Regions from separate parts of the Comamonas sp. FG99 genome, predicted to be linked through region 1. Evidence: predicted binding sites of a transcription regulator. Region 1 holds the regulator's gene; each other region holds the start of a gene.
What was found. Region 1 encodes FNR, which switches genes on or off when oxygen is low (the NO sensors DNR and NnrR bind a similar motif). Its sites were predicted from a motif close to TTGATNNNNATCAA; they were not measured.

Region 1 (7,810 bases):
CGCCGGCCAGGCGGGTGCCCAGGTCTTGCCGCCAGCGGTTGGCCGCCCGGCCCGCGCGCGCCAGCAGCCACGGGCCCAGCACCAGCCACAGCGTGCCACCCAGGCCAAAGGCCAGCATGGCCGCCGCGCCGCCGGCGGCGCTGCCGGTGAGCGCCGCCACCGCCACCGCCGAATACAGCAGTCCGCAGGGCAGGCAGGCCCAGGCCAGGCCCAGCGCCAGCACCCGGCCGCGGCTCGCCAGGCCTTGCTGCACCCGCGACCACAGGCGCCGGCTGGCCTGTTCCATCCAGGCCGGCTGGCGTGCCCAGGCCAGCAGCGTCAGCCCCCACAGCAACACCAGCAGTTGCACCAGCGCCCACACGGGCCGCAGCGCCGCGGCCCATTGCACGCCCTGGGCAAAGCCGCCGATGGCGCTGGCCGCCAGCGCGCCCAGCGCCGCGTAGCCGGCAAGCCGCCCCGCATGCAGGGCGGCCAGGCGCATGGCATCCACCTGTGCCGCCGGCCATGCGGCGGGAGCGCCGGCGGGCGCCCAGGCAATCGGCTGGCTGCCGCCTTGCGGCGCGGCGATGCGCGCGCAAGGGGCTGCGCACATGGCCAGGCAGTGCGGCCCGCCGGCCAGCCCCATCAGCAAGGCGGTGACGGCTACGCCCCAGAGCATGTTCAGATGATCTTGGAAAACCGCGCGCGGTTGCGGTCGGCCTGCAGGTAGCGGTCGAACACCATCGCGATGCCGCGCACGAAATACCAGCCCATGTCGGTTACCGCGATCTCCTCGCCGCCCAGGCGCACCAGGCCCTGCTCCTGCATCGCGCGCAACTGCTCCAGCTCGGCCGCGAAGTAGCGGCCGAAGTCGATCAGCCAGGCCTGCTCGATGGATTCGATGATCAGGCTGCCCTGGCACATCAGCGCCATGATGACCGCGCGGCGGATCAAGTCGTCGCGCGACAGCGCCAGCCCGCGCACCACCGGGATCTGGCCCTGGTCGATCAGGTCGTAGTACTCCTCCAGCGTCTTGGCGTTCTGGCTGTAGGTGGCGCCGATGCGGCCTATGGCCGATACGCCCAGGGCCAGCAGGTCGCAGTCGGGATAGGTGCTGTAGCCCTGGAAGTTGCGATGCAGCCGGCCCTGGCGCTTGGCCACGGCGAGCGCATCCTGCGGCAGCGCGAAATGGTCCATGCCGATGTAGACATAGCCGCCGGCCTGCAGCGCATCCACCGCCTGGGCCAGCATGGCCAGCTTGTCGGACGGCGCGGGCAGATCCGCGGTGGCGATGCGCCGCTGGGCCTTGAAGCGCTCCGGCAGATGGGCGTAGGCGTAGAGCGCGATGCGGTCGGGGCGCAGCGCGCGCACCTGCTGCATGGTGCGTGCAAAGCTCTGCGGCGTCTGCTTGGGCAGGCCGTAGATCAGGTCGACGTTGATCGATTCGAAGCCCAGCTCGCGCGCCGCCCGCACCAGCTCGAACACCTGTTCGGCCGCCTGCTCGCGGTGCACCGCCTTTTGCACCGCGGGCTCGAAGTCCTGCACGCCGAAGCTCAGCCGGTTGAAGCCGAGCCCGGCCAGCAGCTGCAGGCGCTCGCGGGTGACGGTGCGCGGGTCGATCTCGATCGAATACTCGCCGCCGGGCACCAGGCGCAGGTGGCGGCGCAGCATGTCCATGAGGCGCTGGAGTCCGGTGTCGCTGAGAAAGGTTGGCGTGCCGCCGCCCAGGTGCAGCTGGCTCACCGCCTGGTCGCTGCCGCCGTGGCGCACATGCAGCGCCAGCTCGCGCTCCAGGTAGTCGAGGTACTGGTCGCCGCGCTCGGGGTGGCGGGTGACGATCTTGTTGCAGGCGCAGTAGTAGCACAGCGACTCGCAGAACGGGATGTGCACATAGACCGACAGCGGCTGCGCCCGGCCCGGGTGCGAGCGCCGCTGCTCCAGCGCGATGGCGTAGTCGCTCGCGCCGAAGGCCTCGACGAAGCGGTCGGCGGTCGGGTACGAGGTGTAGCGAGGGCCAGGCACGTCGAAACGGCGCAGCAGCTCGGGAGTCAAGGCAATCATCGCAGCATCTTCCATCAGAAAAACTACTATGCGCCGGCGTGCTCCGGCTGTCCTTGACCCAGATCAAGAAGGATTGGCGGCCCATGGTTCACAATACGGATACACAGGCTCCGGGTCATGCGCCAGCGGAGTTGATGAATGTCAAGCCAACGGAATCACTGCATGTCCACTACCGCCATCAAAGTCGCCTGCTCCAACTGCAACCTGCGCGAGCTGTGCATGCCCGTGGGGCTGCCGAGCGAGCAGATGCAGCGCCTGGACGAGGTCGTCTCCACCCGGCGCAAGCTCAAGCGCGGCGAGGCGCTGTTTCGCAACGGCGAGGCATTCACCTCGCTGTATGCGATCCGTACCGGCTTCTTCAAGACCTGCATCACCACCGAGGACGGGCGCGACCAGGTGACCGGCTTCCAGATGGCTGGCGAGATCATGGGGCTGGACGGCGTGGCCCGCGACCAGCATTCCTGCGACGCGATCGCGCTGGAGGATGCCGAGGTCTGCGTGATGCCCTACGAGCGGCTCGAAGAGCTGTCGCGCGAGGTGAACGCGCTGCAGCACCATGTGCACAAGATCATGAGCCGCGAGATCGTGCGCGAGCACGGCGTGATGCTGCTGCTGGGCAGCATGCGCGCCGAGGAGCGCCTGGCGGCCTTCCTGCTCAACCTGGTGCAGCGCCTGCATGCCCGCGGCTTCTCGCAGACCGAGCTGGTGCTGCGCATGACGCGCGAGGAGATCGGCAGCTACCTCGGCCTCAAGCTGGAGACGGTGAGCCGCACCTTCTCGAAGTTCGTCGACGAGGGCATCGTCGAGGTCAAGCAGCGCCATGTGCGCATCATCGACGCGGCCAAGCTCAAGGGCCTGGTCAACAGCAGCCAGGCGCCCTGCCACTGATTCCACTGCCATGCGCGCCTGAGCCCAAGGCATTTCAGCAGCACTTCTCTTGCGAATCGCCGCGCCGGCAGGCATCGGGCCGGTCGTCGCTCGGCACCGGGCAGCGGTTGACCTCGAACGGCGACAGCGACAGCAGCGTGGTCAGCGCGGTAGCCACCATCATCAGCGCCCAGAACACGAAGAACGCCACCGTGTAGATGCCGGTGCGGCTCAGCGGCAGCGGCTCGCCCGCCCAGGTCAGGTCGTGCGGATCGACCACCGCGAAGACCAGCATTTCCTGCACGCCCGCGAGCAAAAATGCAGGCCAGGCGATCCACATCCATCGTTGCAGCAGCATCTGCGTCTCCCCTTCTTGCTTGCCGCGCTATTGCGGCTGGTCCGATGCCGGCGTGGCCGTATGGTTGCGTGCCTTGAGCGCCGGTGCCAGGCTCTTTTGCGGCTGCGCGAGCCGCTGGTTGATGTTCAAGCCATTCTGGTAGTAGTTGTCGTCGACCACCGGGTCCTGGCCACGGACCGCGATCCAGGCCGTGGCCAGCCCGGCCACCACCACCAGGGCCGGCCCGGACAGCAGCAGCCAGACGGAGAGAAACTTCCACCAGGGCTTGCCGGCATCGGCGGCCGGCGCGGTTTGCGGCAGATTGCGGTTCATGGTCAGCTCCTTGCAATGCGATGGGATCGGGCGCGGGGCGCTCAGCGGGGCACGAGGAAGATGGACTTCTCCCGCACCTGCTCGGCATGGCCCTGCGCCTTGATGTCGAAATAAATGGTGTGCGAGCCGGCCTCCTGGCTACCCCAGCTCTCGTGCGGCAGCTGCAGCCGCACGGCCACCCAGCGCGCCTGGGCCGGCTCCACCAGAACCTCCGGCTCCGAGGCCACCTCCAGCCCCGGCAGGCCGCTGGCCGCGATGCGGTAGCTGCGCGCCGCCTCGGTGGCGTTCATGATCTGCAGGCGGTACACGTTCTCCAGCCGGCCGCCGGCCACGATGCGCGCCAGCGCGGCGCGGTCGCGCACCACGTCGACCTTGAGCGGCGTGCGCACATAGAGGCTGGCCACCATGGCCACCGACAGCGCCAGCAACACCGCGCTGTAGATCAGCACCCGCGGGCGCAGCACCCGGCGCATCATCTGCGCCGCACTCCAGCCCCGGGCCACCGCGTTCTGCGTGGAAAAACGGATCAGGCCGCGCGGGTACTGCAGCTTGTCCATCACCGTGTTGCAGGCGTCCACGCACAGGCCGCAGCCAATGCATTCGTATTGCAGGCCGTCGCGGATGTCGATGCCGGTGGGGCAGACCTGCACGCACAGCTTGCAGTCGATGCAGTCGCCCAGGCCCTTGGCGCGGTAGTCCACCGCCTTGGCGCGCGGGCCGCGGCGCTCGCCGCGCTGCGGGTCGTAGCTGACGATCAGCGTGTCCTTGTCGAACATCGCGCTCTGAAAACGTGCATAGGGGCACATGTACTTGCACACTTGCTCGCGCAGGTAGCCGGCATTGCCGTAGGTGGCAAAGCCGTAGAAGCCGACCCAGAACAGCTGCCACGAGCCCTGCAGCGCCATCAGCTCGGCCGCCAGCGTGCGGATGGGCACGAAGTAGCCGACGAAGGTGAAGCCGGTCCACAGCGCGATCGCGATCCACAGCAGCTGCTTGAGGAATTTCTTGCGCAGCTTCTCCAGGCTCCAGCCGCCCTGGTCCAGGCGCAGGCGCGCGCTGCGGTCGCCCTCCACCACCTTCTCGATCCACAGGAAGATCTCGGTGTATACCGTCTGCGGGCAGGCAAAGCCGCACCACAGCCGCCCCGCCACCGCGGTGAACAGGAACAGCGACAGCGCCGAGATCACCAGCAGCCCGGTGAGGTAGATGAAATCCTGCGGGTACAGCACCAGCCCGAAGATGTAGAAGCGCCGCGCGCCCAGGTCGAACAGCACCATCTGCCGCTCGCCCCAGGACAGCCAGGGCAGGCCGTAGAACACCAGCTGGGTGAGCCACACCATCAGCCAGCGCCAGCGCGAGAACAGGCCGCGGATCGAGCGCGGGTAGATCTTCTGGTGCGCCTCGTACAGCGATACCGAGGCGGCATCGTCGGGCGGCGCCGCGGCGATCGGGATCACCCGCTTGCCGGCGGACCCGCCAGGGTGCTCAGAACCGCTCATGGGCCCGCCCTACTTCGCCGCCACCGCGGCCGAGCCATTCGACAGGCCCCACACGTAGGCGGTGAGCACGCCGATCTGCTGCTCGGTCAGCTTGTCTTCCTGCGCGGGCATCTGGTTGGTCTTGCCGTTGTTGATCATGGCCACGATCGCGGCCTCGCCCCAGCCGTGCAGCCAGATGTCGTCGCTCAGGTTGGGCGCGCCCAGGGCCTGGTTGCCCTTGCCGTCCATGCCATGGCAGGCGGCGCAGGCGGTGAACTTGGACTTGCCCAGGCTGGCGCGCAGCGAATCGTGCGGGCTGCCCGAGAGGCTGAGCACATACTGCGCCAGGTTGCGCACGTCCTCGGACGAGCCCACCGCCGCGGCCATCGGCGGCATGGTGCCGATACGGCCCTTGGCGATGGTCTCGTGGATCTTGTCGGGCGTGCCGCCGTGCAGCCAGTCGCCGTCGCTCAGGTTCGGAAAGCCCTTGCTGCCGCGCGCGTCCGAGCCGTGGCACTGCGCACAGTTGTTCATGAACAGGCGCTCGCCAATCGCCATGGCCTGGGCATCCTTGGCCAGGGCCTCGGGCGCCATGCCGTCGAAGCGGGCATAAACGGGGGCCAGCTCCTTGGCGGCCTGCGCCACCTCGTCCTGGTAGCGCTGCGCCGAGGACCAGCCCTTCTGGCCGGCAAAGCTGCCCAGGCCCGGGTACAGCGCCAGATAACCGGCGGCGAACACGATGGTCAGCACGAACAGCCACATCCACCAGCGCGGCATGGGGTTGTTCATCTCGGTCAGGTCGCCGTCCCACACGTGGCCGGTGGTGTTGTCCGCGGTGGCCTGCACCTTCTTGCGCGAGGTGATGATGAGCAGCAGCAGGCAGGCCACGATGCCCACGACGGTGATGACGGTCACATACAGCGACCAGAAATTGCTTGCGAAATCACTCATGGCAGTTCTCGTTGTTGTTGTGGCGGCTCGGATTCGCCGTCCTGGAAGGGCAGCAGCGCATCCTGCTCGAAACGCTGGCGGTTGCGGCCGGCATAGGCCCAGGCGGCGATGCCGATGAAGCAGGCGAACGAAGCCAGGGTGGCGACTATGCGCATCGTGGTGATGTCCATGGCTGTGTCCTTACTTCAGCGTCTTGCCCATGACCTGCAGGTAGGCGATCAGCGCATCCAGGTCGGTCTTGCCCTTGAGCTCGGCGGGCGCGGCGGCGATCTCTTCGTCGCTGTAGGGCACGCCCACCTTGCGCAGCGCGCGCATGCGCGGCTGCACCGCCTCGGCATCGAGCTGGGCCGTGGCCAGCCAGGGATAGGCCGGCATGTTCGACTCGGGCACCAGGTCGCGCGGGTTCAGCAGGTGGATGCGGTGCCACTCGTCGCTGTACTTGCCGCCCACGCGGTGCAGGTCGGGCCCGGTGCGCTTGGAGCCCCACTGGAATGGATGGTCGTAGACGAATTCGCCCGCCACCGAGTAGTGGCCGTAGCGCAGCGTCTCGGCGCGGAAGGGCCGGATCATCTGCGAGTGGCAGTTGTAGCAGCCCTCGCGGATATACACGTCGCGGCCGATCAGCTGGGTCGCGGTATAGGGCTTGAGGCCGGCCACCGGCTCGGTGGTGGATTTCTGGAAATACAGCGGCACGATTTCCACCAGGCCGCCGATCGCCACCACCAGCAAGATGAGCACGATCATCAGGAAGTTGCTGGTCTCGACGCGCTCGTGGGTGAAGCCGCCGCTGCTATGTGCGTTGTTGTTCGCCATGGATAAACCTTTTCTTTCAAGCGGGGGCTCAGGCCTGCGCGGCCTGCACGGCGGGGACCGGCACCTGGACCGAGCGGCCGGAGATCGCCGTCATCCACACGTTCCAGCCCATGACCAGCATGCCGATCAGGTACAGCAGGCCGCCGGTGACGCGCACCACATAGAACGGATAGGTCGCCTTCACGCTTTCGACGAAGGTGTAGGCCAGCGTGCCGTCGGGATTCACCTCGCGCCACATCAGGCCCTGCATCACGCCGGCGATCCACATCGCGGCGATATACAGCACGATGCCCACGGTGGAGAGCCAGAAGTGCAGCTCGATGGCCGGCACCGAATGCATCTTCTCGCGGCCGAACAGGCGCGGCACCAGGTAGTACAGCGAGCCCATGGTCACCAGGCCCACCCAGCCGAGCGCGCCGGCATGCACGTGGCCGATGGTCCAGTCGGTGTAGTGCGAGAGCGCGTTGACGGTCTTGATCGACATCATCGGCCCCTCGAAGGTGGCCATGCCGTAGAACGACAGCGACACGATCAGGAAGCGTAGGATCGGGTCGTCGCGCAGCTTGTGCCAGGCACCCGACAGCGTCATCATGCCGTTGATCATGCCGCCCCAGCTCGGCGCCAGCAGGATCAGCGAGAACACCATGCCGACCGACTGTGTCCAGTCCGGCAGCGCGGTGTAGTGCAGGTGGTGCGGGCCGGCCCACATGTAGGTGAAGATCAGCGCCCAGAAGTGCACGATGGACAGGCGGTAGCTGTACACCGGCCGGCCGGCCTGCTTGGGGATGAAGTAGTACATCATCCCGAGGAAGGCGGTGGTGAGGTAGAAGCCCACCGCGTTGTGGCCGTACCACCACTGCACCATCGCGTCCTGCACGCCGGCATAGGCCGAGTAGCTCTTCATCCAGCTCGCCGGGATGGCCGCGCTGTTGACGATGTGCAGCAGCGCCACCGCGATGATGAAGGCGCCGAAGAACCAGTTGGCCACATA
Region 2 (7,810 bases), on a different contig from region 1:
GCGAGCGCGTGCCGATCAAGCCCATCACCCACGGAATGTGCACCGCGAAATGCGTCTCGCGCGCCGCGCGGTCGGGAAAGCCGAAGGCGGTGAACGCGGCCGGCGCCGGCTCGGTCTCCCACATGGCCTCGATCGAGGCCAGCTTCATCTTCTGGTGCTCGGACGAGAGGTAGCCGCTCTCGTCGCCCAGCACCACCACCGACAGCGCCGCCGCCAGGCCGAACGAGGCCGCCACCGTCATCGAGCGCCTGGCCAGGTGCACATGCCGGCCCTTGAGCAAATACCAGGCCGACACGCCGAGCACGAACAGCGCTGCGGTCACATAGCCGGCCGACACCGTGTGCACGAACTTGGCCTGCGCCACCGGGTTGGTGAGCACCGCGAAGAAGTCGGTCACCTCCATGCGCATGGTCTGCGGGTTGAAGGCCGCGCCCACCGGGTTCTGCATCCAGCCGTTGGCGATCAGGATCCACAGCGCCGAGAAGTTCGAGCCCAGCGCGACCAGCCAGGTCGCCACCAGGTGCTGCACCTTGCTCATGCGCTCCCAGCCGAAGAAGAACAGGCCGACGAAGGTGGCCTCCAGAAAGAAGGCCATCAGCCCCTCGATGGCCAGCGGCGCGCCGAAGATGTCGCCCACATAGTGGCTGTAGTAGCTCCAGTTCATGCCGAACTGGAACTCCATCACCACGCCCGTGGCCACGCCCATCGCGAAGTTGATGCCGAACAGCACGCCCCAGAACTTGGTCATGTCGCGCCAGATCGCGCGGCCGGTCATCACATACACCGTCTCCATGATGGCGACGAGTATGGACAGCCCGAGCGTCAGCGGCACGAACAGGAAGTGGTAGAGCGCCGTTATCGCGAACTGCAGCCGCGACAAATCGACGATATCGAGGTTCATGGCGAACTCCTTTCTCTGAGTCTTTCAAACATGGGGATTCAATCCTGACCATCGGGCCGGAGCCGCGCCAGCGCCGCCTCGAACCCGGGCGTGCCGCGCCGCGCCTGCCCGGCGATGCGCCCGCCCTCCAGCCACAGCAGCCGATCGGCCAGCCGCGCCTCGCGCCGCCAATGGGTCGCCAGCACCAGCGTGCGCCCCCGGGCCGCCTGCGCCAGGCGCTGCAGCACATCGTGCGCGGTGGCCGCATCCAGCCCCTCGGTGGGTTCGTCCAGCAGCCAGCAGCGCGCCGGGTGCAGCAGCAGCCGGGCCAGCGCCAGGCGCCGCGCCTGCCCGCCCGACAGGCCCAGCCCGCCCTCGCCCAGCATCGTATCCAGCCCCGGCGGCAAGGCCATCACGTCCGCCGCCAGCCCGGCCGCATCGAGCGCGCCCCACAGCGCGGCATCGTCCGCGCCGGGCGCCGCCAGGCGCAGGTTGTCGCGCACGCTGTCCGCGAACAGCTCGGTGCGCTGCGTCATCCAGCTGCACGGCAGCGCCGCGACGCTGCCCGACGCGGCCGGCAGCTCGCCCGCGATCAGCGCCAGCAAGCTGCTCTTGCCCGCACCGCTGGCGCCGATCAGCGCCACGCGCTCGCCAGTGCGCAGGCTCAGCTGCAGCGGCCCCAGGGCCGCCGGCTGCCCCGGGTAGGCCACACAGGCATCTTGCAGCTGCAGCGCCATGCCGGCCGGCGGCTGTGCCGGGGTCGCTGCATCGGCCTGGGGCTGCGCCATGGCCGCCGCGCCCAGGCGGCGCAGCGCCAGCCAGCTGCGCCCCGCCTCGGCCGCGCCGCGGCGCAGCGCGGCAAAAGGCTCCATCGCCGACAGCGCCAGCAAGATGCCCAGCGCGGCCAGCGCCGCGCTGATCTGCTGGCGCTCCACCAGCCAGCCCATGGCCAGCAGCGCCGCGCCCAGGCCCAGCGCGCCGGCCACGCCATAGGCCTGCGCGGCGCGGGCCTCGGCGCGGTACAGCTGCTCGTCGGCCCGCGCGGCGCGGGCGTCGCAGGCCAGCACTGCCGCCAGCTGCGCCGGCAGCCGGCCCGCCATCGCCAGCTCGGTCTGCCCGGCCACCAGATCCACGCTGCGCAGGCGCATGGCCTCCAGCGCCAGGGCGCGGCGGATTGCCGCCTTGCGCGTGCGCAGGCCATGCCACAGCGCAATCCCCCAGCCGGCCAGCAGCAGCCACAGGCCCGCCAGCAGCCCCAGCCACCAGCGCATGGCGCCCAGCGCCAGCGCGCTGAACAGCGCGGCGCCCAGCGCCGCCACGCCAGGCACCAGCAGGCGCAGGTACAGGCTGTCGAGCGCATCCACATCGGCGCTCAGCCGCTGCAGCAGCCGCGCCGGGCGCAGCAGCAGCTGGCGCGCCGCCTGGGGCCGCGACCAGTGGCGAAACAGCCGCTCGCGCAGCGCGGCCAGCACCGCCAGCGTGGCATCGTGCGTGACCAGCCGCTCCGCATAGCGCGCGCCGGTGCGCCCCAGCGCCAGCAGCCGGATGCCGGCCGACGGCATGAACACATCGAACACCAGCGCAGTCGCCGGTGCCAGCCCGGCCAGCGCGGTGGCGGTGATGAACCAGCCCGACAGGCCCAGCAAGGCCATGCCCATGAGCACCGTCGCAGCCGCCAGCAAGGCGCCGCCCAGCCACAGCCGGCGCCCGGCCATCGCGTCCAGGGCCTGCAGCAGGCGGCTTGCGGCATGGATGCCGCGCACACCGCACGCACTGCGCCTGCCGCCCGGCTTCATGCCGCCTCCCGCGCCGGCAGCTCGATCACCCGATCCATGCGCCGCGCCAGCTGCGCATCATGGGTGGCCACGATCAGCGTGCGGCCCGCGGCGATGCGCAGCAGGGCCTGCGTCACCTGCGCCGCGGTCTCCGGGTCCAGGTGGGCGGTGGGCTCATCCACCAGCAGCAGCCCGGCATGCCGGTTCAGCGCCAGACGCGCCAGCGCCAGGCGCACCACCTCGCCGCCCGACAGGCCGCTGCCGCCCTCGCCCAGGCTCATCCCCGGGCGGGCCTGCAGCACCGCGCCCAGCGCCGCCTGCTCGCCGGCGGCGCGCAGCTCGGAGGCGCCGACATGTGCCCGCCCCAGCGCCATATTGCGCTGCACCGAGCCCGCGAACACATGGGGTTGCTGGCCCATCCAGGCCATGCCGGCGCGCAGCGCGGCCGCGGTCTGCGCATCCAGCGGCCGGCCATCGATCCGCACCCGGCCCCGCTGCACCGGCGCCAGGCCCGCCAGCTGCGCCAGCAGCACCGACTTGCCGCTGCCGCTGGGGCTCCACAGCGCCACATGCTCGCCCGCCGCCACGCGCAGGTTCAAGGGCGCCAGGCGCGTCTCGCCGCCAGGCGCCTGTACCTGCAGGTCGAAGACCTCGACCGACATGGCCGCCGTGCCGCTGTCCGCGGCCGGCGCCATGCCGCCGACCATCGGCGCCGCCTGCCGGCACAGGCCGTCCAGCGCCTGCAGCGCCGCCTCGCCGGCGGCGCGGTCGTGCCACACCGCCGACAGATCGCGCAGCGGCTCGAAGAACGCGGGCGCCAGCAGCAGCACGAACAGCGCCTGGCCCAGGCTCAGCCTCTGGCCCCAGGCGCCGAACGGCAGCATGCCCAGCAGGTGAAAACCTACGTACACCGCCACCATGGCCACGCCCAGCGCAGAGAACAGCTCCAGCACCGCCGACGACAAAAAGGCGATGCGCAGCACGCGCATGCTGCGCTGGCGCAGCGCCTCGGCATGGCCGCGCAGCCGCAGCGCCGAAGCCTCGACCGCGCCCAGCGCGCGCAAGCTGCCCAGGCCGCGCAGGCGGTCGAGCAAGAAGGCGTTCATGCCGCCCATCTGCACCAGCTGCTCCTCGCTGGCGGCACGGGCGCGCCAGCCCACGATGGCCATGAACAGGGGAATCAACGGCGCCGCAACCACCAGGATCAAGGCCGCCAGCCAGCTCTGGCTGGCCACCGCCGCGGCGATCGCCAGCGGCACAATGCGCACGCGCCACAGCGCGCTCTGGTAACGCGCCAGCCACGGCACCACCGCCTCGGCCTGCTCGGCCAGCGCGCTGGCTGCCAGGCCCGAGGCGGCGCGCGCCTTGTCCAGCGGCGAGGCCTGGGCCAGGGCCTGCAGCACCTGGGCGCGCAGCCGGCCCAGCACGGCACGCGCGGCACGGTTGGCGCGCAGCATGCCCTGGCCTTCGCAGCAGGCGCGCAGCACGCCCAGCGCCAGCACGCCGGCCGCTGCCGCCAGCAGGCTGCGCAGCGGCTGGCCGGCCGCCATCTGCTGCACCGACCAGGCCAGCAGCGCGGCCTGGGGCAGCCACAGCAGCGCGGCGGCCCATTGCAGCGCCGTGCCGACCGGGGACGGCGCGGGCAGCTGGATCGACGGCGGTGGGCTTGGGTTCATGCTTGCGGCTGCGGCGACACTTCAGGGAAATGCCGCCGGACTCCTGTCGCCATCCATTGTCGGCGCCCATATACGGGTTTTCCATAGCCACAGCCACCCATCTGCGCCTTGCTTGATGTACATCAAGGTCTGGCGCGAATTCCAAGGTAGGCGTTGACGCTGGCGAAAACAGGGGCTCCCTTTATTAATTAGAATATGCTAAATTAGATTTTACTTAATTAAATATGTCAAGCCATGACCCGCAACAGACATTCATGCAAGAGGGCGCGGCCCAGGCCGCGGCCTTGCTGCGCGCCGTCGGCAACGAGCACCGGCTGCTGGTGCTGTGCCTGCTGCTCGCCCACACAGAGATGACCGTGGGCGCGCTGCTTGCACAGGTGCCGCTGAGCCAGTCCGCGCTGTCGCAGCACCTGGCGCGCATGCGCGAAGAAGGGCTGGTGAGCTTTCGCCGCGAAGCCCAGACCCTGTACTACCGCATCGAGAACCCCAACGTGGCGCGCCTGATCGCCACGCTCAAAGACATCTTCTGCCCCTGAACCACCGAGGCCTGCCATGCCCCTGCAAACCCTCTCCCCCCAGAAAGTGCAAACCCTGCTCGAGCGCGGCGCCGCGACGCTCGTCGACATCCGCCAGCCCGACGAGCATGCGCGCGAGCACATCGCCCAGGCGCGCTGCATTCCGCTGGAGCAGCTGAGCGCCGCCGCGCTGGCGCTCAAAGACGCCAATGCGGTGATCGTCTTTCACTGCCGCTCGGGCCAGCGCACCCGCATGCATGCCGATGCGCTGTGCGCCTGCGCCGGCGGCGAGGCCTACGTGCTCGAAGGCGGCCTCGACGGCTGGAAGCAAGCCGGCCTGCCAGTGCTGCGCGATGCCTCGCGCCCACTGGAATTGCAGCGCCAGGTGCAGATTGCCGCCGGCAGCCTGGTGGCCGCCGGCACCGCGCTGGGAGCGGCGGTGTCGCCGTGGTTCTACCTGCTGCCGGGCTTTGTCGGCTGCGGGCTGGTCTTTGCCGGCCTGACCGGCTTTTGCGGCATGGCCCGCCTGCTGATGAAGATGCCTTGGAACCGCCGCGCGGCGGCGGCCTGATCCGGATCAACCACTCAGAGGAGAAACATCATGAAATCCAACGTCGGCGGCCTCGACCGCCTGCTGCGCATCGTCGCCGGGCTGGTGCTCATCGCACTGGCCGCCACCCATGTCCTCGGCTGGTGGGGATGGCTGGGCGTGATCCCGCTGCTCACCGGCATCGTACGCTTTTGCCCGCTGTATACGCTGCTGGGCATCCGCACCTGCAGCAGATAGGCCAGCCGCCTCACCGGCTGGGCTCAGGCGACAAACACCGTGCGCGCCTCGGTGAAGCGCTTGCTGAAATAGGGATTGTCCATGGCCACCGTCTTGACGATGCCGCCCGTCGACGGCGCATGCACGAACTGCCCGTTGCCGGCGTAGATGCCCATGTGCGAATAGCGCCCGCCCAGCGTGTTGAAGAACACGAAGTCGCCGCGCTGCAGCCGGCCGGGGTCGATGGGCGCGCTCACGGTCGCCCACTGCGCGGTGGTGCGCGGCAGCCGGCGCTCGGTGATGCCCCGCATCGCATACAGCACCAGCCCGCTGCAGTCGAAGCCGCCCTCGGGCGTGTTGCCGCCATAGGTGTAGGGCGTGTTCACCACCATCATCAGCCGCGCATACAGCGGCTCGCGCAGCTGGCTGTCGAGCCCCAGGCTCACGCCGGCGACGCCGGCGACGCTGGCGCCGCCGGAGCGCGCGGCCTGGGGCCGCGAGGCGCAGCCCGCCAGCAGCGCGCCCGCCGACAGCACAGCACCCAACAACCATTCGCGGCGCGAGGCCGTGCCGGCGCCGCTTTGGCCACCATCCTGGCCGCTCTTGGCGGCGTGCATCGCGTTCATCATGAAGCACATTATTCACAATCGTGGCTAATCCAGTGAATCTGAATGTGTTTTTCCCGGCACGGCGCCACTCCATGCGCGGGCCGATCAGCAGGCTTGCCCCACTAGGAAAAACCTATATGCACGATAGAATGGTTGTCTGCCGAATCATTTTTATAACCTCCTTCCACGAAAGCGAGGACGCCCCATGGTGCAACTCTCCAGACGCCGGTTCATGCAAGTGACCGGCTCCACGCTGGCGGGATCGAGCTTGGCGGTGATGGGCTTTTCGCCCGCCACCGCGCTTGCCGAAGTCCGCCAGTACAAGCTCGCCGCGACCACGGTCACGCGGCAAACCTGTACGTACTGCTCGGTCGGCTGCGGCATCCTGATGCATGCGCTCGGCGATGGCGGCAAGAACTCCCGCCAGGCAGCGATCCACGTCGAGGGCGACCCGGACCATCCGGTCAACCGCGGCACGCTGTGCCCCAAGGGCGCGGGCCTGCTGGACTTCATCAATAGCCCCAACCGCCTGCAGTACCCCGAGTACCGTGCCCCCGGCAGCAGCGAGTGGAAGCGCATCTCATGGGACGAGGCCTTCGAGCGCATCAGCGGCCTGATGAAGGCCGACCGCGACGCGAACTTCATCGAGAAGACCGAAGACGGCCTCACGGTGAACCGCTGGACTTCCACCGGCATGCTGGCCGCCTCGGCCTCCAGCAACGAGGCCGGCTATCTCACCGCCAAGGTCGCCCGCTCCTGGGGCCTGCTCGCATTCGACAACCAAGCCCGTGTCTGACACGGCCCGACGGTGGCAGGTCTTGCCCCGACGTTTGGCCGTGGAGCGATGACGAACCATTGGGTCGACATCAAGAATGCGGACGTTATCCTGATCATGGGCGGCAATGCCGCCGAAGCACACCCCTGCGGATTCAAGTGGGTGACCGAAGCGAAGGCGCACAACAAGGCGCACTTCATGGTGGTCGATCCGCGCTTCAACCGCTCGGCCTCGGTGGCGGACTTCTACGCGCCGATCCGTTCCGGCTCGGACATCGCCTTCCTGGGCGGGGTGATCAACTACCTTGTCAGCAACGACAAGATCCACCACGAGTATGTCCGCAACTACACGGACATGAGCTTCATCGTGCGCGCCGACTTTGCCTTCGACGACGGTATCTACTCCGGCTACGACGAGCAAAAGCGCAGCTACGACAAGAGCTCCTGGGACTATGAGCTGGGCGAGGACGGCTTCGTCAAGACCGACCCCTCGCTGCAGGACCCACGCTGCGTCTACCAGCTGCTCAAGGCCCACTACTCGCGCTACACGCCCGAGGTGGTCGAGCGCGTCTGCGGCACGCCCAAGGAGAAGTTCCTGCACGTGTGCGAGCAGTTCGCCAGCACCGCGGTGGCGGGCCGCGCGGCCACCATCATGTATGCGCTGGGCTGGACGCAGCACTCCATCGGCGCGCAGATCCTGCGCTGCGGCGCGATGGTGCAGCTGTTGTGCGGCAACATCGGCGTGGCCGGCGGCGGCATGAACGCGCTGCGCGGGCACTCCAACATCCAGGGCCTGACCGACCTGGGCCTGCTGTC
Region 3 (7,810 bases), on a different contig from region 1:
GCGAGGGCCGCCCGCGCATCGTCAGCGACATCGACGCCTGCGAGGTGATCCTGCAGCTCGCGCCCGAGACCAACGGCCACGTCGCGGTCAAGGCCTGGGAGGCGCTGGAGAAGTTCACCGGCCGCGAGCACAAGCACCTGGCGCTGTACCGCGAGGACGAGAAGATCCGCTACCGCGACATCCAGGCGCAGCCGCGCAAGATCATCAGCTCGCCCACCTGGAGCGGCATCGAGAGCGAGACGGTGAGCTACAACGCCGGCTACACCAATGTGCACGAGCTGATCCCGTGGCGCACGCTCACCGGCCGCCAGCAGTTCTACCAGGACCATCCGTGGATGATCGCCTTCGGCGAGGGCTTCACCAGCTACCGCCCGCCGGTGGACATGAAGGCCACGGCCGGCATGCAGGGCATCAAGCCCAACGGGCATCCGGAGATCCAGCTGAACTTCATCACGCCGCACCAGAAGTGGGGCATCCACAGCACCTACACCGACAACCTGCTGATGCTCACGCTCAACCGCGGCGGCCCGGTCGCCTGGATCAGCGAGGAAGACGCCCGGCGCGCCGGCATCGAGGACAACGACTGGATGGAGATGTTCAACCTCAACGGCGCGGTGGCGGTGCGCGCGGTGGTGAGCCAGCGCGTCAAGCCCGGCATGGTGATGATGTACCACGCGCAAGAGAAGATCATCAACACGCCCGGCAGCGAGATCACCGGCGTGCGCGGCGGCATCCACAACTCGGTCACGCGCATCGTGCTCAAGCCCACGCACATGATCGGCGGCTACGCGCAGTACAGCTACGGCTTCAACTACTACGGAACCATAGGCACCAACCGCGACGAGTTCGTGGTGGTGCGCAAGATGGCCAAGGTGGACTGGCTCGACACGCCGCGCGGCGACCACCTGGCCGCCGCCTACCAGTCGCAGGGCGAGAACCCCTGAGCGCCGCCGAGGAGTCACGCCATGGCTTTGCCCCACACCCCCGCCGGCGAGATCGTCTCCGTCCGGCCCCTGGCATCCGCGCTGGGCGACGCAGGCTCGCACACCCTGGTGCGCGAGCCTGGCCTGCAGATCTTCCGCCTGGTGCTGCAGGCCGGCCAGTCGCTGCATACGCACCATGTGCCCGAGCGCATGCTCATCCAGTGCATTGAGGGCCGCTTCGTGTTCGAAACCATGGGACGGCGCCTGGCCATGCAGCCCGGCGACCTGTGCCATATCGCCGCCGGCGAGCCCCATGCGGTGCATGCGCAGGAGGCCGCATCCGCGCTGGTATTCCTGTTCGCCCCCCATCCACAACAAACCCCCACGGAGAGTCGCCCATGAAGGTCCGCGCACAAATCGGCATGGTCCTGAACCTGGACAAATGCATCGGCTGCCACACCTGCAGCGTCACCTGCAAGAACGTCTGGACCAGCCGCCCCGGCGTCGAATACGCCTGGTTCAACAACGTCGAGACCAAGCCCGGCATCGGCTACCCCAAGGAATGGGAGAACCAGGAGCGCTGGAATGGCGGCTGGAGCCGCAAGGCCGACGGCTCCATCGTGCCGCGCCAGGGCGGCAAGTGGTCGCTGCTGATGAAGATCTTCGCCAACCCCAACCTCCCGGAGATCGACGACTACTACGAGCCCTTCACCTTCGACTACGAGCACCTGCAAAGCGCCAAGGAGATGAAGGCCGCGCCCACCGCCCGCCCGCGCAGCCTGATCACCGGCCAGCGCATGGACAAGATCGTCTGGGGGCCGAACTGGGAGGAAATCCTCGGCGGCGAATTCAGCAAGCGCAGCAAGGACGTGAACTTCGAGCAGGTGCAAAAGGACATCTACGGCCAGTTCGAGAACACCTTCATGATGTACCTGCCGCGGCTGTGCGAGCACTGCCTGAACCCCGCCTGCGTGGCCAGCTGCCCCAGCGGCAGCATCTACAAGCGCGAGGAAGACGGCATCGTGCTCATCGACCAGGACAAGTGCCGCGGCTGGCGCATGTGCGTCTCGGGCTGCCCGTACAAGAAGATCTACTACAACTGGAAGAGCGGCAAGGCCGAGAAGTGCATCTTCTGCTACCCGCGCATCGAGGCCGGCCAGCCCACCGTCTGCTCCGAGACCTGCGTGGGCCGCATCCGGTATCTGGGCGTGCTGCTGTACGACGCCGACCGCATCGAGGAAGCCGCCAGCGTGGAGCGCGACAAGGACCTGTACCAGGCCCAGCTCGGCATCTTCCTCGACCCGCACGACCCGGCGGTGATCGAGCAGGCGCGCCGCGACGGCATACCCGAGGCCTGGCTGATCGCGGCGCGCAATAGCCCGGTCTACAAGATGGCGGTGGACTGGAAGGTGGCGCTGCCGCTGCACCCCGAATATCGCACGCTGCCCATGGTCTGGTACGTGCCGCCGCTGTCGCCGATCACCGCGGCGGCCCAGGCCGGCCATATCCAGTCGAAGGAGGGAACGAACGGCGAGCTGCCCGACGTGAACCAGCTGCGCATCCCCGTCAAATACCTGGCCAACCTGCTCACGGCCGGCGATACCCAGCCGGTGGTGCGGGCGCTGGAGCGCATGCTGGCCATGCGCGCCTACCAGCGCGGCAAGCATGTGGACGGCCAGCCCAACGAGGCCGCGCTGCAGCAGGCGAACCTCGGCGTGGCCGAGGCCGAGGAGATGTACCGGATCATGGCCATCGCCAACTACGAGGATCGCTTCGTGATCCCCACCACCCACCGCGAATACGCCGAGAACGCCTTCAACGTGCGCGGCGGCTGCGGCTTCTCGTTCGGCAACGGCTGCAGCGAGGGCGTGACCGAAACCAGCCTGTTCGGCAGCGAGAAAAAGCGCACCATCCCGATCCAGGCCACGCTGTGAGGAGCAAGACATGAAAGACCACGACAGCATCAGCTTCACCCTGCGCGCGCTGGCCCACCTGCTGCGCTACCCCGACGCCGCGATGCGCGCCCACCTGCCCGACATCCATGCCGCGCTGAACGCCGAAGACGCGATCGGCCGCGTGCGCCGCGCCGAGCTCGACGCGCTGATGGACCGGCTGCTGGCCGAGGGCCTGGATGCCGAGGCCGTCTATGTGGACCTGTTCGACCGCGGGCGTGGCACCGCGCTGCACCTGTTCGAGCATGTGCACGGCGACTCGCGCGAGCGTGGCCCGGCCATGGTCGACCTGGTGAAAACCTACGAGCAGGCCGGCCTGCTGCTCGACCCCGCCGAGCTGCCCGACCACCTGACCGTGCTGCTGGAGTTCGCCTCGACCCAGCCCACGCAGCAGGCGCGCGCCTTCATCGGCGAGTTCGCGCACATCCTGCAATCGATTGCCGCGGCACTCGCGCGCCGCCACAGCGACTATGCCGCGGCGCTGGCCGCGGTGCTCGACCTGGCGGGCCAGCCGCTGGCGGCCGGGGCGCCCGCCGCCGCCCCGGCCGACGAGCCGCTCGACGCGAGCTGGGAGGAGCCCGCCGCCTTCGGCGGCTGCAGCAGCCAGGGCCAGGCCGCGCCGGGCACGCCGCAACCCGTCCACCTCATGCGGCGCCAGCCACCGGCCGGCGCCGCCCGCTGAAACCCGAGGAGCCCGCCATGCCACTCGCCGTGCACAACTTCCTGTTCGTCGTCTACCCCTACATCTGCCTCGCCGTCTTCCTGATGGGAAGCCTCGCGCGCTTCGACCGCGACCAGTACACCTGGAAGAGCGATTCCTCGCAGCTGCTGCGCTCGGGCCAGCTGCGCTGGGGCAGCAACCTGTTCCACATCGGCATCCTGTTCCTGCTGTTCGGCCACACCGTGGGCCTGCTCACGCCGCACTTCATGTATGGCTGGCTGATCACCGCGCCGCAAAAGCAGATGCTGGCCATCGTCTCGGGCGGCATTGCCGGCCTGGTGTGCTTCATCGGCCTCACGCTGCTGCTGCACCGGCGTATTTCCGACCCGCGCATCCGCCGCACCAGCCACCGCACCGACCTGGCGATCCTCGTCATCCTGTGGGTGCAGCTGGTGCTGGGCCTGGCCACGCTGCCGGCATCGTTCTCGCACCGGGCTGACGCCAGCGCCATGCTGGTGCTGGCCGATTGGGCGCAGCGCATCGTCACCTTCCGCCCCGACGCCTCGGGCCTGGTGGCGCTGGCCTGGCCGTTCAAGGTACACATGGTGCTGGGCATGACCATCTTCCTGCTGTTCCCGTTCAGCCGGCTGGTGCATGTGTGGAGCGGCCTGGCCTCGGTGGCCTACCTGGCGCGGCCCTACCAGCTGGTGCGCTCGCGGCGGCTGAACCTGCCCGAGAACCGGGAAGGGGGCCAGGCATGAGCGCAGCACAGCATTCCACCGCAGGCTGCGGCAGCCACGCCTGCAGCTGCCAGGAGAGCGAGGCGCCCAGCCTGCCGCGCATCGAGGCGCCGCTGGGCGCGGCGCGCGCTGCCCCGCCTGCGCCGCGGGTCAACGGCATCGCCTTGTGCGATGCCGGCGAACTGCTTGATGCCGCCGAGCTGCGCCAGCGCGCCTGCACCGAGCTGCTGCGCCAGGCCGCGATGGGCGAGGGGCTGCTGGCGGCCGACGATCCGGCGCCCCACGCCGGCGCCATCAGCGAGGCGGCGGGCATGGCCATCGAGCGCCTGCTCGACACCGCGCTGCAGCTGCCCGAGCCCGGCGACGAGGCCGGCCGCCGCCACCATGCGGCCCATGCGGCGCGCTATGCCCGGGGCGAGCGCGTGCGGGCCCGCCATGTGCTGTTCGCGGTCACGCCCGGTGTGGATGTGAACGCGCTGCGTCAGCGCGCCGAAGCCTGTTTGCTCGACGTGCGCAGCGCCACGCCCGAAGAGCAGGCCGCGGGCGACCGCTTCGCCGCCGCCGCGAAGGCCAGCAGCAATTGCCCAAGCGCAGCCGAAGGCGGCCACCTGGGCTGGCTGCAGGTGGCAGACTGCGCCCCCGAGTTCGCCCGCGAGCTGTTCGGCCATGCCGAGGTCGGCGTGCTGCCGCGCCTGGTGCACAGCCGCTTCGGCCTGCATGTGGTGGAAGTGCTGGCGCGCGAGAGCGGCACCGTGCCGCCCTACGAGCAAGTGCGCGCCGCGGTGCTGCAGCAGCTGCGCCAGCAGAGCTTCGCCACGGCGCTGTCGCAGTACCTGCGCTTGCTGGCGGGGCGGGCGCAGCTGGTGGGCGTGGATCTGGAGGGGGTGGAGACGCCGCTGGTGCAGTAGGCCTCGTGAGGGCGGGGAATGGTATGAAAAAAGATAGCTGCTACCGCACGTAAATCAATGAATTCAAATATTTTTCATATGGAAAACATTGCTGGTAAGGCGCTGGAAGCTATCGTTTCAGGACTCTCCAGCCCCATCGGCAGCTTCCGCCGCCGGCGAAGCCAGCGGGTCCCACTGCGCCCAATCGGGCCCGAACAGCTCGGCTGGATGCGGCGAGCGCTCCGACCCGTTGCCGCAGGCCATGGCGTTCGCGGCGCAATAGCGGTCGCAGCCCCAGCAGGTACGCTCGGGGTGGGCGGGGTTGATCGGAAAGCGTTTGGCCATGGCGGGCGATGAAGAGGACAATCCCACTGTGCGCGCCCGCCCGGCGCATGGTTTTGATCTGGATCAGCCGCGGCGCTCGCCCCGCGCCTGATCCAGCGGCCGGCAGCGACAATCCATGGCTGTGACCCTGCAACTGCATACCCCTCCTGCCGCCGGCTTCGACGAGCCGTTCGGCATGCTGCATGCCTGCCACGGCCGGGTGCAGCGCACGCTGGCACTGCTGCAGCGGCTGGGCGAACACCTTGCCAAGCGTGGCAGCGAGGATGCCGACGGGCAGGCCCGCGACGCGGCGGCCGACGTGCAGCGCTATTTCGACCTGGCCGCGCCGCTGCACCACGACGACGAGGAGCGGCATGTGTTTCCCGCGCTGAGGGCCGCCGGCCAGGCCGCGCTGGCCGATGCCCTGCATGCCGAGCACGAGCAGATGGCGCTGCTGTGGCCCGGCATCCGCGCCGACCTGCAGGCGGTGCAGGCCGGGCATGCGCCGCAGGGCCCGGCGCTGGCGGCGGCGCGCCGGCGCTGGGCGGAGTTCGCGGCGCTCTATGCCCGCCACATCCAGGTCGAAGAGGCCCTGGCCTACCCCGAGGCGCGCTCGCGCCTGGGCCTGCCCGAGCAGGCCGCGATGGGCCGCGACATGGCGCGCCGCCGCGGCGCCCGCTACCCGGACGCGGCGCCATGAGCGCGGACGGCACCGAGGCGCCACGGCGCCCGCTGGCGGTCAAGATCGGCGCCATCGGCTGCGCGCTGCTGGTGCTGGCGCTGGCCGCCATCGGCCTGACGCTGCGGCTCACCTGGTCGCTCGAAGGCGGCGCCGCCGCGATCAACGAAGCCGGGCGCATGCGCATGCAGACCTGGCAGCTGGCGCAGGCGCTGCCCTCGGGCGATCCGCAGCGCCTGGAGCCGCTGCTGCGCCGCTTCGACGCCAGCCTGGCCCTGCTGCAGGCGGGCGACCCCGTGCGCCCGCTCGCCGTGCCGCGCGACGAGGCCTCGCGCGCCGCGCTGGCGGCGGTGCAGCAGCGCTGGCAGCAGCTGCGTGCCGCCTGGCGGCAGCTGCCTGCCCAGCCCGCGGGCGGCGATGCGGCGCAGTCGGCCGCGGTTGCGCGCCAGGCCGAGGAATTCGTGGGCGGCATCGACCGCCTGGTCAGCACCATAGAGAGGCAGCTGGCGCGCTGGACCACGCTGCTCAATACCGCCCAGTTCGCGATGATGGCGCTGGCCATCGTGGCCGCCATGGCGCTGCTGTATGCGGCGCAGCTGCTGGTATTTGGCCCGCTGTCGCGGCTGCAGGGCGCGCTGGCGAGCGTCGAGGCGGGCGACCTGTCCGCGCGCGTGCCGGCCGATGGCGGCGACGAGTTCGGCGCGGTGGCCCGGGGCTTCAACCGCATGGCGGTGCGCCTGCAGGACCTGTATGCCAGCCTGGAGCGCCGCGTGCAGCAAAAGACCGAGCGCCTGCAGGCCGAGCGCGCCCGGCTGGCGGCGCTGTACGAGGGCGCGGCGCTGGTGGCCCAGTCCGACTCGCTGCAGGCGCTGGCCCAGGGCTTTGCCGCGCAGACGCGCTACGTCGCCCGGGCCGATGCGGTGGCCGTGCGCTGGTGCGACGAAGACAACCGCCGCTATGTGCTGCTGGCGTCCGAAGGGCTGCCGCACGAGATGGTCGCGGCCGAGCACTGCGTGCCCACCGGCGACTGCTTCTGCGGCCAGCCCCAGGCGCAGGCCAGGACCCGGCTGGTGGCGTTGCACGACTGGCGCGGCGGCGCGCCCTGGAGCGCCGGCCGGGCGGATGCCGGGCAATGCCGACGCGCCGGCTTCGCCTGCGTGCTGAGCGTGCCGGTGCGGCTGCACGAGCGCATGCTGGGCGAGATCGACCTGTTCTTCCGCGCGCCCACCGAGCTGGCGGCCGACGACCGCGCGCTGCTCGATGCGCTGGCCAGCCACCTGGCCGGCGGCATGGAGGGCCTGCGCGCCGATGCCCTGCAGCGCGAGGCGGCGGTGGCCGATGAACGCGGCCTGCTGGCGCGCGAGCTGCACGATTCGATCGCGCAGGGCCTGGCCTTTCTCAAGATCCAGGCCGCGCTGCTGCGCGACGAGATCGCCCGTGCGCCCGAGGCTGGCGAGCGCGTGCAGGGCCGGCTGGCGGAGCTGGATGCGGGCATACGCGAGAGCCTGTCCGACGTGCGCGAGCTGCTGCTGCACTTTCGCACCCGCACCAATGCCGAGGACATCGCGCCCGCGCTGCGCACCACGCTGGCCAAGTTCGAGCACCAGACCGGGCTGCCCGCGCAGCTGAGCATCGAGGGCGAGG
Region 4 (7,810 bases), on a different contig from region 1:
CGCGCGCCGCCGACAAGCTGGCCATCACCCAGCCGGCGGTCAGCAATGCGATGCGCCGCCTGCGCGACGTGCTGGGCGACGAGCTGCTGGTGCGCAGCGGCCAGGGCGTGGCGCCGACGCCGCTGGCGAATGCGCTGTGGCCGGCGGTGCGCGAATCGCTGGCCCGGCTGCAGCAGGCCTTTGCGCCCGAGAGCTTCGATGCGGCCCGCGACCGCCAGGCCTTCGTGCTCGCGATGGCCGATGCGACCACCGCCACGCTGCTGCCGCACCTGGTGGACATCCTGGAGGCCGAGGCGCCGCATGTCTCCGTCCAGGTGCAGCCGCTGACCACGCGCGATCCGCGCGGCATGCTCGACGCCGAATCGGCCGACCTGGCCGTGGGCTATTTCCCCTTCGTGCTGGCCGAGATGACCGCGCGCGCGCAGGCCGGCGCGCTGGTCGACTTCGAAAGCCGGCGCCTGTACGACGGCGAATACATCTGCGTGATGCGGCAGGACCACCCGCTGGCCGAAGGCCTGCTCACGCTCGACCGCTACTGCGGCGCGCGCCACCTGCTGGTGAGCTTCTCGGGCCAGCCCTTCGGTTTTCTGGACGAGGCCCTGGCCTCCATCGGCCGCAAGCGCCGCGTGGTGATGACGGTGAACCAGTACTTCACCGCCGCCCGCGTGGCGGCCCAGAGCGACCTGCTGACCGTGCTGCCGCGGCACATCGTGCCCATCATCGGCCTGGCCGGGCAGCTGGCCTGCCGGCCGCTGCCGCTGCGCGTGGAGGCGGTGCACGTGGACGCGCTGTGGCGCACGCGCAGCCGGCATATCCCGGCGCCGGCGCTGGCGTGGATGCTGCTGGCGCTGGAGCGCGCCACCAAGGCCGCTTTCCCCGACCAGGAGCTGCCGCTGTAGCAGCGGTTAGCATGGCGGCATGAAGCTGCAAGTCCTCTCTGATCTGCACCTGGAGACCGATCCGCATTTCCGCGCCGTGCCGGCGCCCGGCGCCGATGTGCTGGTGCTCGCCGGCGACATCGGCTCATACCAGCCCGGCTCGCGGCTGCCGGGCGATGATTTCGGGCTGGCGCAATTCAGCCCGCGCTCGGCCGGCGGGCGCTGGCCCGTGCCGGTGCTGATGGTGCCGGGCAACCACGAGTTCGACGGCATGGATTTCGATCTGGCCTACCAGCGGCTTGCCGCCTGCTGCGAGCGCCTGGGCATCGTGCTGCTGGAGCGCGGCGTGCATGTGCTGGGCGGCGTGCGCTTCGCCGGCACCGCGCTGTGGAGCGACTTCGACGCGATCGCGCTGCACTCGGGCGTGCAGGACGTGGGCAGCCTGCTGCGCCAGCGCGAGAAGGCCTACAAGGCCGCCAACTTCTACCTGGGCAAGACCGCCACCACGCGCCATGGCGAGCCCTTTCTGGCGGCGCAGATCCGCGACGAGGCCCTGCGGTGCCAGGACTGGCTGCGCGCGGCGCTGCTCCAACCCTTCGACGGGCCGACGGTGGCGGTCACCCATTTCGCGCCCAGCCTGCGCAGCGCCGATCCGCGCTACGGCCTCACGCCGGGCACGGCCGGTTTTTGCAACCAGCTCGATGCGCTGCTGCCCCATGCCGACCTGTGGATCCACGGCCACCTGCATGCGCCCAGCGACTATGTGGCCAGCGGCACGCATGCCGACGGCCGGCCCTGGCGCTGCCGCGTGGTGGCCAACCCGCTGGGCTATGCGCGCAAGGGCGAGCAGGAGGGGTTTCGGCCAGGCTTCACCGTGGCGGTCTGAGCCTTGAGGGGAGGAGCGCGGGCGGCGCACGGCCGCCGATGGATTGTTCTTGACGCCGCGCCTCGGCGGAGGTCGTGGATTGATGCGCGGGCTGGTATGCCCCGCGGGGCAATCGCAGTTGAAATATTCGAGGGAGGGAGACTGCTATGTGGACGACCAGGAAAATAATCTATTTCCTATTGATGGGGGCTGCCATTGCATTGGCCATTTTCTACATGCGCAATTCCGGTATCCATGGAGATGGGCCTGATGGGGCGGCGTTGAATGACAGGATCGAAAAAATCAGCACGGGAGATGATCGCGCGGAAATTCGGGCCGTGCTCTTTGATTATTGGCGCTCAGGTAATTACGAAGACACGGTCGGCTTGATAAAAAAGGCCTATGAAAAGGATCTGATCAGTTCCGATGAATACTATGGCGAGCTGGCGCATGTCTTGTCAATTGACTACGGTCAACCCAAGGAAATTATTGATGAAATATTTAATTCTGACAATTTATACGGCAAGACAGTCCTGCTCTCTCATCTTTCGATCCCCATGGGAATATACGAAAGACTGTCCATGGCAGAAAGCGCGGATGTGCTGGATTTATTGGGGAATGCTCGGCCTAAGTTTTCTCCCATTGTTAGTGAGCTGGGTATTTCATCCATCTCCACATATGGAAGCTGGCTGCAGGCGATAAGGGTTTTTCATGGAAGTGATGCCAATTTCCATGTGTATTTGAATGATCTTATATCCAATAATCTTGAGGACCCCCGAGAGATCGTCGCAATGATGTACTCCTTCCCCAAAAGTGAGCTGGAGGGCCATCTGGGGCCGCATGCGCTGGCGCGCTTGAAAGACACGGCCTTCCATTACAAGAGAAGCTATCCCGATAACAGCGTTGCCAATCTTGCCTTCGAGACATATGAAGAGCCGCGATAGCCTTGCATGGCTGGATCAGGCATGCTATGCCCTTGGAAGCTGACGTGAATCAACGCAGCGGCGCCGTCTTGCGACTATGCTTGGTGGGTCACCCACCAACCCAGGAGTCATGAACATGCGAATTCTGCTGGCTGTCGACGGCAGTGCCTACACCCAGAAAATGCTGGAATACCTCGTAAGCCATCCGAACTGGGCGGCTGCGGGCAACGAATACACCGCGCTCACGGTGAGCGCACCGCTGCCGCCGCATGCCGCCAAGATGCTGAGCAAGGATCTGGTGGCCGACTATTTCGACGAGGAGGCGCAGAAGGTGCTGGCGCCGGTGCGCGAGTTCCTGGCGGGCCACCAGGTCGCGGTGCAGTGCCTGAGCAAGGTCGGCCCGATCGGCGAGACCATCAGCCGGGTGGCGGACGAGGGCGGCTACGACCTGCTGGTCATGGGCACGCGCGGCCATGGTGCCTTGGCCAAGCTGGTGGTGGGCTCGGTGGCCACCCAGGTGCTGGCGGCGAGCAAGGTGCCGGTGCTGTTGATTCGCTGAGTTTCAGCATGCCGCCGGGGCTGTTTGCCCTGACGGCTCCAGGCTGGCGCGCGCGGTGCTCAGCATGGCCTCGGTCAGCGCCTGCAGCAGGCCGGATTGCAGGTTCCAGCAGTGCCAGTACAGGTCCACCGCCAGCACGTGCGCGGGCGCGATGTTGACCAGGCTGCCGTCGGCCAGGCCGGGGCGGGCCAGCAGTTCGGGCACCACGCCCAGGCCCCAGCCGGCGGCCACCGCGCGCAGCTGGCCTTCGGAGCTGGGCAGGTACAGGTGCTGCAGGTCCACGCGCGGCAGCCCCATGGCCTGGGCCACGAACACGGCCTGCATGTCGTCCTTGCGGTTGTACGAGAGAAAGGGCAGGTCGCGGAAATTGCCGCGCGACAGGCCCTGCGGCACATGCTGCGCGGCGTAGCCCGGCGCGGCCACCGCCACGTAGTGCATCGCGCCCAGCGGTACCATGCGGCAGCCGCGCAGCGCCTGCGACAGGGTGGTCACGCAGCCCAGCACCTCGCCGGAGCGCAGCCAGTCCTGCGTGAAATCCTGGTCGTCGGCGATCACCTCCAGGGACAGGCGCTGCTGCGCCAGCCCCTGCAGCGCGGGCAGCGCCCAGGTGGCGATGCTGTCGGCGTTGATGGCGATGGAGATGCGCTCGTTGTCCTGGTCGCCATGGGCCAGCGGCGCGAGCTCCTGCAGGTCGCGCTCCAGATCGGCGCGCAGCAGGCGCAGCTGCTTCACATGCTTGAGCAGGCGCTGCCCGGCAGCGGTGGCCTTCAGCGGCCGGCTGCGCACCACCAGCACCGAGCCCACCTGCGCCTCCAGCGCGCGCAGGCGCTGCGACACGGCCGATTGCGTCACATGCAGGCGCAGCGCGGCCTTCTCGAAGCCGCCTTCCTCGACGATGGCGGCCAAGCATTCCAGCGCGGCGGGGTCCAAATTGCTCATGGAGCCGCAGTGTAGCGGCAGGCCGCCTGGGGGCGGGCGTGTGCAAGCCTGTCACAGGCCTGTCACCTGGGGCTTCTACAGTCGCGCGATTTGCCGGACGTGGATGGGAGAAGCAATGCGCGGATATGCAATGGTCTGGAGCAGGGGCGCGGTGGCCGCCGCCTGCATGGTGCTGTGCGGCGCGGCCGGGGCCAAGGATTTCACTCAGGGCAATTTCGTGGCATACCGGGTCGCCCCCTCGGGATCGGGCCCGCTGCCGATCTATGTGGACGAGTACCAACCCGACGGCACCTGGGTACAGGCGGTTGCGTTGCCGACGGCGAATGCCGCCGGTGCCAAGGCTTTCATGGCTGGCACCAAGGGCTCGGAAGGGCTGCTCAACCGCTCTGCCGACCGCCGCTGCCTGGCCCTGCCGGGCTATGCGGTCGAGGCCAGCTATTCCAAGGCTGCGCTCGATGGCGAAGCTGCCAGCAATGCGCCGCGCGCTGTGGCATTCGTGGCGGCGGATGGCGGCATCGGCGGGGTGGCAGGCCTGGGTTCCTCGGCCATCGACAAAGGGGCTATCCGCAGCGCCGCCACCCAGGATTGCAGCGCTGCCTGGGCCAGCGGCGACGAGGGCACGGCCAACCAGGGCGGAACCTGGTATGGCGCCAGCGGAAGTACCAGCGGCACCCAGATATACAAAAGCAAGGCCCAGGGACTCACGATGGCCGCGGGGCAGCTCTATGCCTATGCGGACAAGACGCTCAATTACTTTGATGGCGCGCCGCCCACGGCTGCGGGCAAGCCCAAGGCGCTGGCCTTCGACAAGGCGCCGGGCAACCTGCGCGGGATCGCCTTTCTGGACCTGGATGGCGACGGCGCCCTGGACACGCTCTATGGCGCGGACAATGGCGGCGACCAGCTCGTGAAGTACGCCTGGAGCGCGGCCCAGTCCAAGTGGCTGGCGGCGGGAACGCTGGCCTTGGGCGGCATCCACGGCCTGGTGGCCGTGGATACGGGCGAGGGCAATGTGATGCTGCTGGTCACCACCGAGAAGTCATCCCAGGTGCAGCGCCTGTTCGACCGCTCGGGCAAGGGCCAGGCACTGGCCGGGGCTTTCGAGACCCTGGTCGGCGCGCCGCAGGCCAGCGGCAATCTGTTCTACGGCCTGGCGCTCGCGCCCGAAGCCGAGCCGCCCGCGCAGCGCCCGCAGCCGCCGGCGCACTTGTCGGTGACTCCGGGCGGCAACAGTGTCAGCGCGAGCTGGGATGCCATGGCCGGGGCGGCCTACTACGTGGTGGAAGTGTCGGTGGGCACGGACTTCACCACTGGCGTGGGCCAGACCGCCGTGGTGGCTGCCAGTCAGGCGATGCTGAGTAACCTGGACGTAGGTGAGCATCAACTGCGTGTGCGCGCCGTCAACAGCGTGGGCGGCAGCGCCAGCACCACGCCGCAGCCGTTCACCGCCGCGGCGGCGCCCACCACCGGGCTGCCGCCGCTGTCGGCATACTCCGGCGTGGTGGGCGATCCCTACGATGCGCTGGCCAGCCAGGGGCTGTCGTTCACGGTTGGCGACGCGCTGGGCGCGGGCGCGGTGCAGATCAGCGCCACCTCCAGCAATCAGGCGGTGGTGCCCGACGCCAACCTGCAGGCCGGCAACAACGATGGCGCGGCCACGCTCAGGATCACGCCTGCCGGCGTGGGCTATGCGGACATCACCGTCACGCTGGGCAATGCCGCCGGCGCCACCGCCACGCGCACCATCAAGTACGCCGCATCGGCCAATGTGGGCAACAGCGACGGCACGCGCTGGTACGCGGGCCGCTCCGACGGCTCCACCGCCATCCTGCGCGACGGCGGCAGCACCATGCTGGTAGGCGACGACGAAGGCCCCAAAGACCCCGATCTTTCCGGCAACGCCGGCATGGCGCCCGACGGCAATGCGGTGTTCGGCTGGGCGGTCGACCAGTCGGGCCTGCCGCTGGCGCCGTTGCTGGTGGATAGCGGCCTGGGCATCAGCAGCGGCAGCTGCCCGGCGGGCGCGACCGGCCTGGCCAGCTGCAAGGCCGATGGCGAGGTGGACATCGAAGCCAGCTTCGCGCTGGGTGGGCGCATCTACCTGAGCGGCTCGCATTCCAACAGCAAGAGCGGCAACAGCCGGGCCGACCGCTGGCGCTTCTTCGCCGCCGACGCCAGCGGCGCGGGCCGGGACACGCAGCTGCAGGTGCAGGGCTACTACCAGTGGCTGCGCGAAGACCTGCGCAGCTGGGACAGCGCCAACCAGCACGGCCTGGGCGCAGACTATTTCGGCCTGGTGGCCAGCTCCAGCGGCGGCGCCAACCAGGAGCCCGAGAGCGCCACGCTGGCGGGCTTTTCCATCGAGGGCATGAGCACCAGCCCCGATGACTCGGCCGCCTGGTTCGGCTTTCGCGCGCCCATGGTCGCCGCGCCCGGCGCCCCGGCGGTCACGCCCGCGGATGCCAGCGGCCGCACGCACGCGCTCATCGTGCCGGTCGGCAACTACAGGGATCTCGCCATCGCGGCCAACGGCGGCACCAAGGGGGCGGCGGTCTTTGGCGCGCCCATCCGGCTCGACCTGCAGGGCCGCGCCATCCGCGAGATCCGCAAGAACGCGGCGGGCGAATACCTCATCATCGCCGGCCCTTCCGCGGGCGCGGGCTTGAGCTTTCAGCTCTACAGCTGGGATGGCAGCGCCAACGCCGCCGGCCTGGCCACCAACCTGCGCCTGCGCAACGCCGATCTCGGCGCCTTCACCAAGCCCGCCACCGAATGCGCGGCCGAAGGCATAGGCGCGCTGCCGGCCAGCCTGGCTGCGGGCGGCGGCGTGCAGATCATCAGCGACTGCGGCGATGCCGACTTCTACAACGACGGCCAGGCCGCCAAGGACCTGCAATACGCCGCCTGGAAGAAGTTCCGCGGCGACACCGTGGCCATGGCGCCGCTGTCCAGCGTGGCGCTGCAGCAGCAGGCGGACGAGCAGACCAGCGCGCAATTCACCGCCACGGCCAGCGCCGCCGGCACGCTGCGCGCGGTGGCCCTGCCCGCCAGCGCACCCGCGCCGAGCTGGGAGCAGGTGATGGCCGGCCAGGGCGCCGACGGCCAGGCCGCCGCCTGGGCCAGCGCCGCGCAAGCTGTGCCGGCGGGCAGCGCCCAGCCGCTGGCCATTGCCGGGCTGGCGGTGGGCGTGGCGTACAAGCTCTATGCGGTCTCCGTCTCGCCCGAGGGCTGGGCCAGCGCGCTGGCCCAGCAGGCCATCGCCGCGCCCACGCCCATAGGCACGAGCCTGCCCGGCAGCAATGGCCAAAGCGCCAGCGTGAGCGGAGGCGGCGAAGGTGGTCAGTGGCAGTTTGCCTCCAACTCGCCCGGCTACGGCGCGCTGCCCACCCAGCCGGCGCTGCCCCAGGGCCAGCGCTTTCCGTATGGCGGCCTGGGCTTCGTGCTGGTGGGCGGGGCCGCGGGCTCCACGGCCACGGTCACGCTGCAGCTGCCCGAGGCCGCGCCCGCGCAGGCCGTGCTGTGGAAGTTCGGCGCCACCGCCGATCAGCCGAGCGCGCACTGGTACCAGCTGCCCGCCGCCAGCTATGGCTTTGCGGCCGACCGCCGCTCGGTGGCGTTCAGCGTCGCCGACGGCCAGCTGGGCGAC

Region 2: cydD (thiol reductant ABC exporter subunit CydD) is a predicted target of FNR. The motif match lies at 4,444-4,457, and genes of this name have one in related genera.
Region 3: ACODRX_RS17430 (hemerythrin domain-containing protein) is a predicted target of FNR. The motif match lies at 5,562-5,575, and genes of this name have one in related genera.
Region 4: ACODRX_RS17320 (universal stress protein) is a predicted target of FNR. The motif match lies at 2,727-2,740, and genes of this name have one in related genera.

The regions. Positions count from the first base shown of each region.
Region 1 covers NZ_JBMDII010000020.1:49,440-57,249, forward strand. The annotation lists gene ACODRX_RS14750 (urease accessory protein UreH domain-containing protein) at 1-658, opposite strand, end outside; gene hemN (oxygen-independent coproporphyrinogen III oxidase) at 661-2,040, opposite strand; gene fnr (fumarate/nitrate reduction transcriptional regulator Fnr) at 2,203-2,928, shown strand; gene ACODRX_RS14765 (hypothetical protein) at 2,963-3,265, opposite strand; gene ACODRX_RS14770 (FixH family protein) at 3,293-3,577, opposite strand; gene ccoG (cytochrome c oxidase accessory protein CcoG) at 3,619-5,076, opposite strand; gene ccoP (cytochrome-c oxidase, cbb3-type subunit III) at 5,086-6,006, opposite strand; partial or broken gene ACODRX_RS14785 (cbb3-type cytochrome oxidase subunit 3) at 6,048-6,176, opposite strand; gene ccoO (cytochrome-c oxidase, cbb3-type subunit II) at 6,187-6,819, opposite strand; gene ccoN (cytochrome-c oxidase, cbb3-type subunit I) at 6,848-7,810, opposite strand, start outside.
Region 2 covers NZ_JBMDII010000035.1:24,946-32,755, forward strand. The annotation lists gene ACODRX_RS20190 (cytochrome ubiquinol oxidase subunit I) at 1-901, opposite strand, end outside; gene cydC (thiol reductant ABC exporter subunit CydC) at 940-2,676, opposite strand; gene cydD (thiol reductant ABC exporter subunit CydD) at 2,673-4,331, opposite strand; gene ACODRX_RS20205 (ArsR/SmtB family transcription factor) at 4,586-4,867, shown strand; gene ACODRX_RS20210 (rhodanese family protein) at 4,884-5,417, shown strand; gene ACODRX_RS20215 (YgaP family membrane protein) at 5,448-5,633, shown strand; gene ACODRX_RS20220 (C40 family peptidase) at 5,657-6,241, opposite strand; gene fdnG (formate dehydrogenase-N subunit alpha) at 6,426-7,810, shown strand, end outside.
Region 3 covers NZ_JBMDII010000026.1:44,459-52,268, reverse strand. The annotation lists gene ACODRX_RS17465 (nitrate reductase subunit alpha) at 1-944, shown strand, start outside; gene ACODRX_RS17460 (cupin domain-containing protein) at 966-1,325, shown strand; gene narH (nitrate reductase subunit beta) at 1,322-2,857, shown strand; gene narJ (nitrate reductase molybdenum cofactor assembly chaperone) at 2,868-3,557, shown strand; gene narI (respiratory nitrate reductase subunit gamma) at 3,575-4,297, shown strand; gene ACODRX_RS17440 (peptidylprolyl isomerase) at 4,294-5,184, shown strand; gene ACODRX_RS17435 (DUF3079 domain-containing protein) at 5,302-5,508, opposite strand; gene ACODRX_RS17430 (hemerythrin domain-containing protein) at 5,624-6,187, shown strand; gene ACODRX_RS17425 (type IV pili methyl-accepting chemotaxis transducer N-terminal domain-containing protein) at 6,184-7,810, shown strand, end outside.
Region 4 covers NZ_JBMDII010000026.1:17,115-24,924, reverse strand. The annotation lists gene ACODRX_RS17335 (LysR family transcriptional regulator) at 1-899, shown strand, start outside; gene ACODRX_RS17330 (metallophosphoesterase) at 919-1,764, shown strand; gene ACODRX_RS17325 (hypothetical protein) at 1,911-2,687, shown strand; gene ACODRX_RS17320 (universal stress protein) at 2,803-3,225, shown strand; gene ACODRX_RS17315 (LysR family transcriptional regulator ArgP) at 3,229-4,164, opposite strand; gene ACODRX_RS17310 (choice-of-anchor U domain-containing protein) at 4,295-7,810, shown strand, end outside.